3 regions of the Kocuria sp. UBA1838 genome follow, and region 1 is predicted to be linked to each of the others. Evidence: riboswitches for the same ligand, from Rfam matches in the RefSeq annotation. Region 1 holds a riboswitch; each other region holds the start of a gene.
What was found. Region 1 has a riboswitch for S-adenosylmethionine ahead of B3I25_RS09490 (ABC transporter ATP-binding protein). Riboswitches for the same ligand answer to the same signal wherever they lie in the genome.

Region 1 (4,395 bases):
AGGGCCGCGGCGTGACCCGCGGACCACGCGGCGTCGGACGTGCGCGTGTGCCAGGTCCGGAGGCCCACGGCCCCGTTGCGATCGAGCGAGCCGGCGGCCGCTGCCCTGACGGTCACCACGGTCACGACGCACACCAGGACCGTGCTGAACGACAGCATGATCACTCCGAGCAGGTCCTCGTCCACGGTTCCCTCCGGGTCACGGGCATTTCCCCCACACTATGAAACAACCCATCCATCTCGTGCTCGATCAGGTCACCGTGCCGCCAACAGGTGGCACTCGGGGAAGCGATGTTCTGCGTCCGGGCGACTGACGGTACGCCAGGCCTCCGTGAACCCGGCATGCTTCATATGATCGGCCATCACGTCCGGATGCCAGCGCCACGCCGGAGCCACGGCGTGATCGAACGAGACCACGGCACGCTCTCCGTCGAGTGCTTGGAACGCCACCATGACCACCCCTCCGGGTGCCATCACGTCCGCCCAGGAGTCCAGGATGCCGGGGAGCCGCGCGGGTGGCACGTGGATCAGACTGAACCGCGCAAGAACGGCGGCCACTCGGCGGTCAGGCCCCGCTGCACCACCCCACGACGTGGGATTCGCATCGCCGGCTTCGAAGGCGACCTGCGGGTACGATGTGCGCGCGATACCCAGCATGGATTCGGACGGGTCCACCCCCACCACGTGCAGACCCCGCTCGGACAGTGCGGCCGTGACGTGGCCCGTGCCGCACCCCACATCCATCGCGGGGCCGGGCGCCCCTGCCGCGATGACGTGATCCGCGAAGGCCTCCACCGCGCGCCGTTCGAGCGCCGTGCGGAAGGGAGCGGGAAAAGCCTTCTCGTAGTCGTTCGCCAAGTGGTCGTAACCGGGTTGCACGCGTTCCACTCTCACACGGGGGTCCCGCCCTGGCAACGGGCGAGGAAGCCGACGACGCCGCCCTGCCGGACCTGCGGGACCGGGCGCGAGCGGCGTCGTCGTTGGAGGGAGGTGTCAGCCCACCAGCTCGCGGGACGGCGTGTCCGCGACGGAGGGCTTGCCCACGAACGCGCCGCGGTACTTCGCGGCGGGGTGGGTGTCCTTGACCCGCAGCTGGCCCTCGCCGTAGAGGGACTCGCGCAGGGTGGTGCCCTCGTACTCGGTGCGGTAGCGCCCGCGCTTCTGCAACTCGGGGACCACGTACTCCACGAAGTCCTCGAAGGAACCGGGGCTCACGTGGTAGGCCAGGTTGATGCCGTCCAGGCCGCCCTCGTCCACCCAGGTCTCGAGCTGATCCGCGACGGTCTGTGCGGAGCCCACGAGCACGGCACCCATCCCGCCCAGGGCGCAGTGCTTGGCGATCTCCTCGCGCGTCCACTGCTTGTCCTTGGACTGCAGCGTGAACGGGGTCAGGAAGGACTGGATGGAGTCGGTCTTGATGTAGTTCAGGGCCTCGTCCTCGTCGAACTGGGACAGGTCCACGCCGGACCACCCACCGATGATCGCCTGGGAGGCCTCCAGGTCCACGTATTGCAGGTAATCGCGGTACTTCTCCTGGGCCTGCTCGTCCGTGTCCGCGACGACCACGGAGAGCATCGCGTAGATCTTGACGTCGTCACGGCTGCGGCCCTCGGCCTGAGCCCGGTCGCGGATCTTGTCGGTCACGAAACGCGTGAGGTCCGGGCGCAACCCGCCGATGAACACGGCTTCCGCGTGCTTACCCGCGAACGCCTGCCCGCGCGAGGACGCGCCGGCCTGGAAGATCAGCGGTGTGCGCTGCGGGGACGGTGCCGTGAGCCCCGCTCCGGGAACCGTGAAGTGCTCCCCGCTGTGCCGGATGGGATGGACCTTGGTGGGATCCGCGTAGACACCCGTCTCACGGTTCTGAACCACAGCGTCCTCCTCCCACGAGCCCTCCCAGAGCTTGTAGCACACGTCCAGGAACTCCTCCGCGATCTCGTAACGCGTATCGTGCTCGATCTGGCGCGGCAGGCCCTGGTTCTCCGCGGCGGAGGGCAGGTAGGAGGTCACCACGTTGAAGCCCACGCGGCCCTTGGTGAGGTGGTCCAGCGTGGCGTACTTGCGGGCCAGGGTGTAGGGCTGCTCGTAGGTCACCGCGCTCGTCACGCCGAAACCCAGGTGCTCGGTCACGGCGGCCATGGCCGAGACCTGCATGAACGGGTCGTTGACCGGGACCTGGGCCCCGTCACGCACGGCCGGAGCCGCGGAGTTCTTGTAGATGTCGTAGATGCCCACCACGTCCGCAAGGAACAGGGCGTCGAACTTGCCCCGCTCCAGCAGCTTGGCCAGCTCCGTCCAGTACTCGATGGTGTTGTACTCGGTGGCCCGGGACCGCGGGTGGCGCCACAACCCGAAGCTCTGGTGATCCACGCAGGTCATGTCGAACGCGTTGACGGAAATCCGTTTGCTCATCTCGGTCAGCCCCTCAGCAGGAACACGACCCGCGCCCCGTGCACCACCTACGGCGGCCTACCTTGCGGGTCCAGCGCGCTTGTGTGGCGCCGTACTTGCCGCATGCGGTGTGTCATGCGGCCCGATCCTCACCTGGGGCACCCCGCTACGGGAGAGGGTTGCCGTCCGACAAGCCAGGGCTAAACGTCGGCACTCGTGATCGTTGTGGCATCGATCCTAACGGGGATCCCCGGTCCTCGGAAACACCTCGGGTTACAGCACGTCACGACGGCGCCCCGGCGCGTCACACGATTTGCACCCGCGGGCTCCCGGCCCGTTCAATGGTGGGGTTCCCATCCGGAGCGGCTGAGAGACCTGGCTCGTTGACGTCGCAGCAACCAGCCCCACGCGGGCAAGGTGCTAATGCCAGGAACGATGGAGTTGATGAATTGAGCCATATCCTCACGCGCCCGGAATCTGCCGTCGACGCCGCGGCGGTCACCTTCGACCGGGTCGGCAAGTCCTTCCCCGCACACAACGGAGCGCATGTCCACGAGGTCCTGAGGGACGTGACCTTCACGGTGCGTCCGGGCGAGATCGTCTCCGTCCTGGGCCCCTCGGGGTGCGGCAAGTCCACCCTGCTACGCGCCGTGGCCGGGCTCGGCACGGCGAGCGAGGGCGAAGTCCGGATCGACGACTCGGTGGTGCGCGAGATCGACCCGCGCTGCGCCGTCGGCTTCCAGGAACCGCGGTTGCTGCCGTGGCGCAGCGTGGCGCGCAACGTGGCACTGGGTCTGCCCCACGGGACTCCCGCCCAGGAGGGGAAGCGGCGGGTGGCGCAGCTGTTGGAGCTCGTCGGCCTGTCCCACCACGCGAATCACCGTCCCTCGGAGATCTCCGGGGGCATGGCACAGCGCGCATCCCTCGCCCGGGCCCTGGCACGGAACCCGCGGGTCCTGCTGTTGGACGAGCCCTTCGGGGCCCTGGACGCCCTGACCCGGATCAGGATGCAGGATCTGCTGCTGGACGTGCACCGCGCCGATCCCACGACCGTGCTCATGGTCACCCACGACGTCGAGGAAGCCCTGGTGCTCTCCGATCACGTGGTGGTGCTCGCGCGGGAAACGGCCACGGGCCCCGCGACCATCGCCGAGATCATCTCCCCCGAGCTGGCCCGCCCGCGCTCCCGCGAGGACAGTGAGATCACCGCACTGCGCACCCACCTGTTGGCCCTGCTCGGCGTGGAGCGCTGAGCGCATGGCGCAGTTGTCCCGACGCCGCGCACTGCAGGCACTCGGCCTGTCCGCGCTGGCGCTGCCCCTGAGCGGATGCGTCATGGAGGGCGAAGGTCCGGGCCGCGGTGTGGCCGGCGGTTCCGCGCACGAGATCTACCTGGACTACGCGACCTACAACCCGCTGTCCCTGATCATCAAGGCCAAGGGCTGGCTCGAAAAGGTCGCCGGGGCCCACGGCCAGACCGTGACGTGGGTGTACTCGGCCGGTTCCAACAAGGCCAACGAGTCGCTACGCGCCGGGGTCGTGGACGTGGGCTCCACGGCAGGTTCCGCCGCACTGCTCGCGCGTGCCAATCGCTCGCCGATCAGGACGATCGACCTGTTCTCACAGCCCGAGTGGTCCGCGCTCGTGCGCACCCCGGACTCCCCCGTGCGCACCGTGGCGGACCTCGCGGGCACGTCCGTGGCCGCGACGAAGGGCACGGATCCGTACTTCTTCCTCCTGCAGTCCCTCGGCGCGGCGGGCATGAGCGCACAGGACGTCACCGTGGTGAACCTGCAGCACGCGGACGGGCGCACCGCGCTGGACACCGGTCAGGTGGCCGCATGGTCCGGACTGGACCCCGTGATGGCCGCCGCGGAGAAGGCGGGGGACGTGCTGTTCCACCGGCAGTTGGAGTTCAACACGTACGGGTTCCTCAACGCGAGGGAGGTGTTCCTGCAGCTGAATCCCACGGGTGCGCAGGACGTGGTGAACACGTACGCCTACG
Region 2 (4,395 bases), on a different contig from region 1:
AGGACCGCCCCGCCGTAACCACCGTCGAACCTGATCGCATGCACCAGCAGCGGCGGCAACTGGTACCACGGCACCCGGTCGTGCCAGCCGTCCGCGAGGGGGTAGACGTCGTCGTACGCCGCGAAGCATTCCCGCCCAAAACCGCCGAAGAGCTGCATCATGGCCAGGTCGTACTCGCGGTGTCCGTAGAACGAGGACGGATCGATGAGCCAGTTCGTCCCGTTGCGATCGACCACGCGGTTGCCTGCCCACAGGTCACCGTGCAGCAGGCTCGGGGGCTCGGGAGGGCCCGCGAGTTCGTCCGCTCGCGGCGCCACGCGCGCCAGCAGGTCCGACGCCGCGGGGTCCAGGTGTCCCGCGTCGATCGCCGCGCGCAGTAACGGCTCGATGCGGCGGTGCAACAGGAAGTCGGCCCAGTCGTCCGTGGGCGTGAGATCCACCGGGAACGAGCCGATGCGTTCCGGCAGCTCCGCCGAGAGCCACCCGACGTGCGGGGCTCGCGCGCGGTGGATGGCCGCGAGACCGGCCCCCATGCTGCGTTCCGTGGCACGGTCCTGCCGTCCGGGACCCTCGTCGATCCACTCAAGCACCAGGGCCTCATCGCCCACGTGATGCACCCTGGGCACCCGCACCTCGGCGGGGGCGACGGCGCGCAGCGCCTCGAGTCCCGCCGCCTCCAACGCCAACACGCCCGCCGGGGCACCCGGCATGGTCTTGGCGAACAGGGGCCCGTCCGGGGTCTCGAGCCAGTAGGCGTGGGCGGTGTCCCCGCCGCTCAGGGGACGGGCATCGCTCACACGCAGGTCCGCGACGATCTCACCGGGAAGCTCATCGATGGTGGCCATGCGTCTTGTCTACACCATGCCGCACTGCGCACCACCCCGGACGACTCAGTGGCCACAGTGGAACGCGTGGTGGACGGGGACACCCTGGACGCCACGATCGCGGGGAAGTCCACGCGGGTGCGGCTGCTGAACATCAATACCCCGGAGGTCGCGCGGGACGGTCAGCCCGGCGAGTGCCTCGCGGACGAGGCCACGGCCAAGCTTGAGGACCTCCTGCCCAAGGGAACCACGATCCACCTGGACTACGACGTGGAACGCACGGACCGCTACGGCCGCACCCTCGCACGAGTGACCCGCGACGACGACGGGTTGAACGCCAACCAGGCACTCGTCAAGGCGGGCCTGGCAACGCCCATGACCGTGGGCGCCAACAGCACGTACCGGCGAGAGATGGACAGCGCGTACAACGTGGCCCAGGCCATGCAGGTCGGTTTCTTCGACCCGAAGCAGGACTGCGCGCCGCCGGGGGAATCCGCATCCCCCGGCACCACAACTTCGAGCACCGCGAGCCCGAGCGCGACGCCGAGTCCCACCCCGTCCTCCACACCCACTCCCACGCCGACGCTCGAGGCGCCTCCCGCGGTCGTGGAGGACGAGGTCGCCGTGGGCGATCCGGCACCCCAGCCCAATCCCGCTCCGCAACCAAGCTACAACTACGACCCCGCCCCCGCGCAGCCCGCGGCACCTCAGCTACCGGCCGCGCCCCGGGTACCTGCTGCCCCGCAGCTGCCGGCGGCACCCCACGTGCCCCCGGCTCCCGAGAGTGATGGCGGCTATCCCGGTTACACCGGCCCCCGGTGCTACGAACCGGGAGGCAAGGTCTGGCACCCGTGCTGAGTCGCTGATGACACGCCAAGGCGCGCTCAACCGGTCGGTTGACCGGGTGGGCGTCCCTGCTTTTCGCCGCGCTTTCGTCACGCGGGTGCACCGGCGAGCCGCCGGATGCACGGCGGCCCGAACTCAGGGTTCCTGCGTGGACGACGTCGCTCCCGGCAGGTCCCAGGGTTCGTGACGACCGGGGTTGGCGGTCGCGCTGCGCAAGGGGGACGGCGTCGTCGTCGGAGCGGGTGCCTGCGAGGACGCGGACCCGCCCGCGGCCGGCGCCGCGGCTATCGAGCGCGAGACCCAGTTCTCGGGTCCCAACTCGGGCATCTTCATGTCCTGCACGTCGTGGGGCAGGATGACCACGGCAGGGCCCAGGTGCCCCCGTGCGGTCCATTCCGCCCGCTTGGGAAGACGAGCGCGGCGGGAGGCCGGCGGTTCCGTCATCGTTCGTGGGCCTCGTCACGGGGCTGTGCTACGCTTACTCGTAACAAAGGATCATGAGTCCCGGTGCGAAGCTCTGGCTAGCCGGGCGGCAACCCTCCAGCTGTAGTGGGGTGCCCCAGATGAGGATCCGGCCGCCGCGCAACCGCGTGGTCGGCAAGTACGGCGCTCGGAGCTCGTCCTCCGGCGTCCTAAGGCCGGAGGATTTTTTATATGCCCGCACCCCTCGCAGCGTCAGAACCCGCGCCCGTGACTGGCCCGCCCACGGGGACGTCCTGGCTGGTCCGGCGCCCGCGCCGCTCCACGCTCGTCTCGTTCGAAGTGTTCCCGCCGCGGCCCACCGCGGACCCGGACACTGTGTGGCGCAACATCGACGCCATGGCCCAGGCCGGGCCGGATTTCTTCTCCGTCACCCACGGTCACGCCGGCCATCACGGCGTCTCCCGCGAGGCGCTGCGCCACCTGCGCCGCACGACCAAGACCCCGGTCATGGCGCACTTCACGTGCGGTGGCACGGACCGCGCGGGTCTCGAGCGCGCCGTGGACCAGTTGCTGGACGACGGCGTTCGCGACCTCCTCGCGCTGCGCGGCGACCCGCCCCTGGGTACCGGGGAATGGCGGACCCCCGCGGGTGGCCTGGGCCGGGCCTCCCAACTGGTGGAGCTGATCCGGGACGTCGAACGACGTCGCTTCGGCACCGGGTTCCGCCCGGGTCAGCGACCGCTGTCCGTGTCGGTGGCGTGCTACCCGTCCCCCGCGCGTGGCCGCGACTTCGAGGCGGATCTCGCGTCCCTGTGGGACAAGCAGGAGGCCGGTGCGGACTACGCGATCACGCAGGTGCTCTACGAACCCGAGGACTACGCCACGTTCCTGGAACGCGCGCGCTCGGAGGGCATCCACATCCCCGTGGTCGCCGGGCTCATGCCGCTGAGCAACCCGCAACGGTTGCAGCGCATGACCGAGATCACCGGGGTCCGGGTCCCGGAACGCCTCACCCGGTTCCTGCGCGCCGACACTCCTGAGGAACTGCGCCACCGAGGGGTCGCGGCCACCCTGTCCCTGATCGACGACCTCATGGATCTGGGCTGCGCCGGTTTCCACCTGTACACGTTCAACCGCCCCGAGGCGGCGCTGACCATCCTGGAGCACCTGCGGGTCCGGGATGCCGCACGCGAATACCGAGGCCGCAGCCCCGCGGCCTGACCGCCGCACCAGCCCCGACCGACCCGTGAACCGATCGTGTTGGCTTCGACCGCCACATCCGGGCAGGCCGAAAATCGTTCGTAGCGGCACCACCCACGCTGACGTTCCCCTTACCCCGCCGCGCCGGAGCACACCCGTTGCCGCGGCTCATCACACCCCCTAACCGCCATACCCCACACCAGCTCCGAGGAGTTCCCATGAGCACCCAGCCCGTCCCGTTCCCCGCCGCCACGATCCTGGGCTACCCCCGCATCGGCCCCGACCGCGAGCTCAAGCGCGCACTCGAGTCCTATTGGAAGGACCCGCAACAGCACCCCGCCACCACCGTGCTGGACACCCTCGCCCGGTTGCGTGAGCGCACCGCCACGCGATTGTCCGAACTCGGCCTCACCGCGGATCACGCTGTGCCGTCCGAGGGGTTCGCGGTGGACCACGTCCTGGACACGTCCCTGGCGCTGGGCGCGGTTCCCGCGCGGTTCATCGCGGACGGCTACGAGCCCGCCGCCCCGGACACGCCCCGCGGGATCGAGCTGATCACGGCGTTGTCCCGCGGCACCGATCGGTTGGAGCCGCTCGAGATGACCAAGTGGTTCGACACCAACTACCACTACTACGTACCCGAGATCGGCCCGGACACCTCGTTGCGTGCGAACCCCGAGAGCCTCGTGTCCCGCTACCGGACCACCCTCGGGACCACCGGGATCACCACCCGCCCGGTCCTCGTGGGTCCCGTGAGCCTGCTCTTGCTCTCACGCCCCGAGACCACCGATGCCGTCGCGAGTCACCCTCTGCAGCGCCTCGACGACGTCGTGGCCGAATACGCCGCGATCCTGCAAGCCCTGGCCGAGGCCGGCGTCGAATGGGTGCAACTCGACGAGCCGGCCCTCGCCGCGGACGGGTGGAGCGTGGAACGCACCGAACTCGTGGCCGCCCTCGAGAGCGCCTACACCCAACTCTCGAACGAGCAACAGCGCCCCGCGATCCTCGTGACCGTGGGCTACGGCGATGCCGGCGAGGACGCCCAGCTCGCCCTGGCCCACACGAACGTCGACGCCCTGGCCATCGACCTCGACCGCGGGGA
Region 3 (4,395 bases), on a different contig from region 1:
CTCCGGGACGGCCTCCGAGGTGCGCCGGCTCGTGCTCACGGCGTCCGGCGGACCGTTCCGCGGCATGACGCGCGAGCAGCTCACGCGCGTGACACCCGAACAGGCCCTGCAGCACCCCACGTGGGACATGGGGGTCATGGTCACCACGAACTCCGCGACCATGGTCAACAAGGCACTGGAGGTGCTCGAGGCGAGCCTACTGTTCGACGTCCCCCTGGACCGGATCGACGTCACGGTGCATCCGCAATCGGTCGTGCACTCCATGGTGGAGTTCGTGGACGGATCCACCCTGGCGCAGGCGTCCCCGCCGGACATGCGCCTGCCCATCGCGCTCGGAATCGGCTGGCCCCACCGCGTGACCGGCGCCGCCGCGGGGTGCGACTGGACCCGGGCCGCACAGTGGACGTTCGAACCGCTCGATTCGCAGGCGTTCCCCGCCGTGGAGCTCATGAAGCACGCGGGTTCGCGCGGCGGGACGTGGCCCGCGGTGTTCAACGCCGCCAACGAGCAGGCCGTGCACGCGTTCCACCGCGGGGCGCTCGGCTTCATGCAGATCGTGGACATGGTCGAGCGTGTGCTGGAGGATCACGACGGCGTCACGCGGCCCACCCTCGAGGACGTCCTGGGGGCGGAGGAGTGGGCCCGGGCCCGCGCGGACGAACGTATCGCCGGGATGGCATAGGGCCCTTCCGGCGGTCGCCGGCCCATGGCAGGGCCGTGCTAAAATTCCGAGTGGATGACGAGATCCGGCGCGTAGCTCTGGCTGGCCGGACGGCAACCCTCTCCCGTAGCGGGGTGCCCCAGATGACCATCCGGTCGCGGTTGCAACAGATCACGGCAAGTGCGGTTCCCCGGAAATCAGCACGTGCCCGTCCCGTGTGCCCTCATCCAGGGGGGACTGTTCGCCCCGCGAGTCCCCGTCACAGACCCCTGGAAAGGCATGATCATGCGAACCAAGCGTTTGATTCCCGTCGTGTTGGCCACCACCCTGGGCCTCACCCTCACCGCGTGCGGCGGCGGCTCCGACAACTCGGACCCGGCCGCGGACGGCAAGATCACCGTCGGGATCGTGGGCTCGACCCCCGTGCAGGACGCGTTAAAGCAGGTCGCCGCGGACAACGACATCACGGTCGAGTACGTGGACTTCAGTGACTACAGCCAGCCGAACCCCGCTCTGAAGAGCGGTGACATCGACATGAACTGGTTCCAGCACATCGCGTACCTCGCCGATTACAACAACAACTCCGGGGACACCATCACTCCCGTGGGCTCCACGTCCATCTTCCCGCTGGGGCTGTACTCCAAGAGCGTGAAATCCGTGGGTGACTTCAAGCAGGGTGACGAGATCGCCGTGCCGAACGACTCGATCAACCTGTCCCGCGCCCTGAACCTCTTGCACCAGCAGGGTCTCGTGGAGTTCACCAAGGACACGATCGCCCCCACCGAGCAGGACATCGACACCGCCAAGTCCAAGGTCACGGTCCGCCCGGTCTCCGCCGAGCAGACCGTGCTGTCCATGGACTCCGTGGCCGCCTCCGTGGTCAACAACGACTTCCTGGACCGCGCCAACATCGATCCCGAGTCCGCGCTGGCTCAGGACGATCCCACCGCGGACAGTGCCAAGGTGTACGACAACCTCTTCGCCGCGACCGAGGCGAACGCGGACAACGAGACCCTGAAGAAGGTCGCGAGCTTCTACTACGACGACAAGGTCCAGGACGCCGAGAAGACCGAGACCAAGGGCACCGCGGTGCCCACCAAGGTGGACCAGCAGGAGCTCAAGGACTTGCTGGCCCGCTACTCGCAGGACCTCAAGGAGCAGACCAAGTGAGCCCGTCCGCCACGGCGGACACCCTGGTCAGCTTCCGGGACGTGAGCAAGGTCTTCGTCACGGGGTCCAAACGCCGCCCGCGCACCGTGACCGCGGTGGACTCCGTGGACCTGGACATCCGCCGCGGTGAGATCTTCGCGGTGATCGGCTACTCGGGGGCGGGCAAGTCCACCCTCGTGCGGCTGATCAACGGCCTGGAACCGATCTCGTCCGGGACGCTCGAGGTCGCCGGTAACCGTGTGGACGGGCGCAGCGAGTCCCAGCTGGCGCCCATCCGCCGCAAGATCGGGATGATCTTCCAGCAGTTCAACCTGTTCACGTCACGCACCGTGGCGGGCAACATCGAGTACCCGCTCAAGCGTGCCGGGTGGAAGCCCGAGGAACGCAAGGCGCGGGTCGCGGAACTGTTGGAGTTCGTGGGCTTGACCGAGCGCGCCGGGAACTACCCCGAGCAGCTCTCGGGTGGTCAGAAGCAGCGCGTGGGGATCGCCCGCGCGCTCGCGAGCAATCCCGAACTGCTGCTCGCGGACGAGTCCACCTCGGCGTTGGACCCGGAGACCACCCAGGAGGTCCTGGGTCTGCTCAAGCGCGTCAACCGTGAGCTGGGGATCACCATCGTGTTGATCACCCACGAGATGGACGTGGTGCGGGCCACCGCGGACCGCGTGGCCGTGATGGACAGCGGTCGGGTGGTGGAGACCGGGACCACCGCGGAGGTCTTCGCCCACCCGCGGGCGCAGACCACGCGCAAGTTCGTCTCCTCGGTCACGCGCACCGTGCCGCGCGCGGACGAGATCGAGAAGCTGCGCCGGGAACACCCCGGGCGGCTCGTGCTGGTGGACGTCACCGACCAGAACCGGATCGGGGACGTGCTCTCGGACGCCGCCCGTGACGGTGTCAGCTTCAACATTGCCTTCGGGGGGATCTCCATCCTGCAGTCACAGTCCTTCGGAACGCTCACGCTGTCCCTGACCGGTTCGGACGAGTCCGTGGACCGCGCCGTCGAGAGTCTGCGCGCCGTCACCACGGTGCGGGAGGTGAGTGAGTGATGGAGTGGTCTGCTCTGGGCCCGCAGTTGTTGGACGCAACCGGGCAGACGCTGTATATGGTCTCCGTGACCCTCGTGCTGGCCGGGCTCATCGGCCTGGCCGTGGGCATGGGGCTCTACGTGACCCGGCGGGGCAGCATCCTGGAGAACGGTCCACTGTTCACCGCGCTGAACCTCCTGGTGAACTTCGTGCGTCCCATCCCGTTCATCATCCTGCTGGCCGCCCTGGGTCAGGTCACGGAATCGGTCGTGGGCACGCGCCTGGGCCCCAACGCCGCGATCTTCACCATGACCATCGGCGCTACGTTCGCGGTGGCCCGCATCGTGGAGCAGAACCTCATGACGGTGGATCCTGGGGTGATCGAGGCCGCGCGGTCCATGGGGGTCTCGCGCTGGAAGATCATCACCACGGTGATCCTTCCGGAGGCGCTCGGCCCGCTCGTGCTGGGGTACACGTTCCTGGTCATCGGCATCACGGACATGTCCGCGATGGCCGGTGCGATCGGTGCCGGCGGTCTGGGTGACTTCGCGTTGCGCCTGGGCTACCAACGCTTCAACGACCAGGTCACGTGGGCCGCGGTGATCGTGATCATCATCCTGGTCCAGCTCGTACAGTTCTTCGGCAACTGGCTCGCGCGCAGGATCATGCGCCGCTGACGCTCACGCGCCCCGTACCATGGCGACGCCGCCCCCGGAACATTCCGGGGGCGGCGTCGTGTTTGGCGCATCACGTGCGGCTGTAGCACGTGGGAGGAGTGGGGCACAATGGACAGTGCAACATCGCGGGGCGCGCGTCACGGGCCCCGGACGCCACTTCCTTGGGAGGCAATTCGTGACCTCGGTCAATCTCGGTATGCCCGCCGCGCCCCAACCGGTGCTCTCGCCCCGGCGCAAGACCCGCCAGATCCAGGTGGGTGCGGTGGGTGTGGGGTCGGAGCACCCGATCAGCGTCCAGTCGATGACCACGACCCCCACCACGGACATCAACGCCACGCTGCAGCAGATCGCCGAGCTCAACGCCGCCGGTTGCGACATCGTGCGCGTGGCGTGCCCGTCCCAGGACGACGCCGACGCCCTGCCCATCATCGCCATGAAGTCCCCGATCCCGGTGATCGCGGACATCCACTTCCAGCCCAAGTACGTCTACGCCGCGATCGACGCCGGGTGCGCCGGTGTGCGCGTGAACCCGGGCAACATCCGCAAGTTCGACGACCAGATCGAGGGCATCTCCCGTGCGGCGGAGGCCGCGGGCGTGTCCATCCGGATCGGCGTGAACGCGGGCTCACTGGACAAGCGCCTGCTGCAGAAGTACGGCAAGGCCACCCCGGAGGCGCTCGTGGAGTCCGCCGTGTGGGAGGCCTCGCTGTTCGAGGAGCACGACTTCCACGACTTCAAGATCTCCGTCAAGCACAACGACCCCGTGACCATGGTGCGCGCCTACCAGTTGCTCGCCGAGCGCGGAGACTGGCCGCTGCACCTGGGTGTCACGGAGGCCGGCCCGGCCCTGCAGGGCACC

Region 2: it holds a riboswitch for S-adenosylmethionine, as region 1 does, so the genes downstream of both, B3I25_RS01635 (methylenetetrahydrofolate reductase) here and B3I25_RS09490 (ABC transporter ATP-binding protein) in region 1, are expected to answer to the same signal.
Region 3: it holds a riboswitch for S-adenosylmethionine, as region 1 does, so the genes downstream of both, B3I25_RS11880 (MetQ/NlpA family ABC transporter substrate-binding protein) here and B3I25_RS09490 (ABC transporter ATP-binding protein) in region 1, are expected to answer to the same signal.

The regions. Positions count from the first base shown of each region.
Region 1 covers NZ_DDIY01000017.1:84,563-88,957, reverse strand. Annotated here, with positions in the region: gene B3I25_RS09505 (SdpI family protein) at 1-185, opposite strand, end outside; gene B3I25_RS09500 (class I SAM-dependent methyltransferase) at 255-887, opposite strand; gene B3I25_RS09495 (LLM class flavin-dependent oxidoreductase) at 993-2,420, opposite strand; SAM riboswitch class IV at 2,498-2,612, opposite strand; SAM riboswitch class I at 2,741-2,832, shown strand; gene B3I25_RS09490 (ABC transporter ATP-binding protein) at 2,840-3,643, shown strand; gene B3I25_RS09485 (aliphatic sulfonate ABC transporter substrate-binding protein) at 3,648-4,395, shown strand, end outside.
Region 2 covers NZ_DDIY01000003.1:156,579-160,973, forward strand. Annotated here, with positions in the region: gene B3I25_RS01620 (fructosamine kinase family protein) at 1-845, opposite strand, end outside; gene B3I25_RS01625 (thermonuclease family protein) at 894-1,682, shown strand; gene B3I25_RS01630 (hypothetical protein) at 1,806-2,114, opposite strand; SAM riboswitch class IV at 2,164-2,280, shown strand; gene B3I25_RS01635 (methylenetetrahydrofolate reductase) at 2,361-3,314, shown strand; gene metE (5-methyltetrahydropteroyltriglutamate--homocysteine S-methyltransferase) at 3,512-4,395, shown strand, end outside.
Region 3 covers NZ_DDIY01000019.1:38,141-42,535, forward strand. Annotated here, with positions in the region: gene dxr (1-deoxy-D-xylulose-5-phosphate reductoisomerase) at 1-682, shown strand, start outside; SAM riboswitch class IV at 736-850, shown strand; gene B3I25_RS11880 (MetQ/NlpA family ABC transporter substrate-binding protein) at 947-1,831, shown strand; gene B3I25_RS11885 (methionine ABC transporter ATP-binding protein) at 1,828-2,880, shown strand; gene B3I25_RS11890 (methionine ABC transporter permease) at 2,880-3,536, shown strand; gene ispG (flavodoxin-dependent (E)-4-hydroxy-3-methylbut-2-enyl-diphosphate synthase) at 3,712-4,395, shown strand, end outside.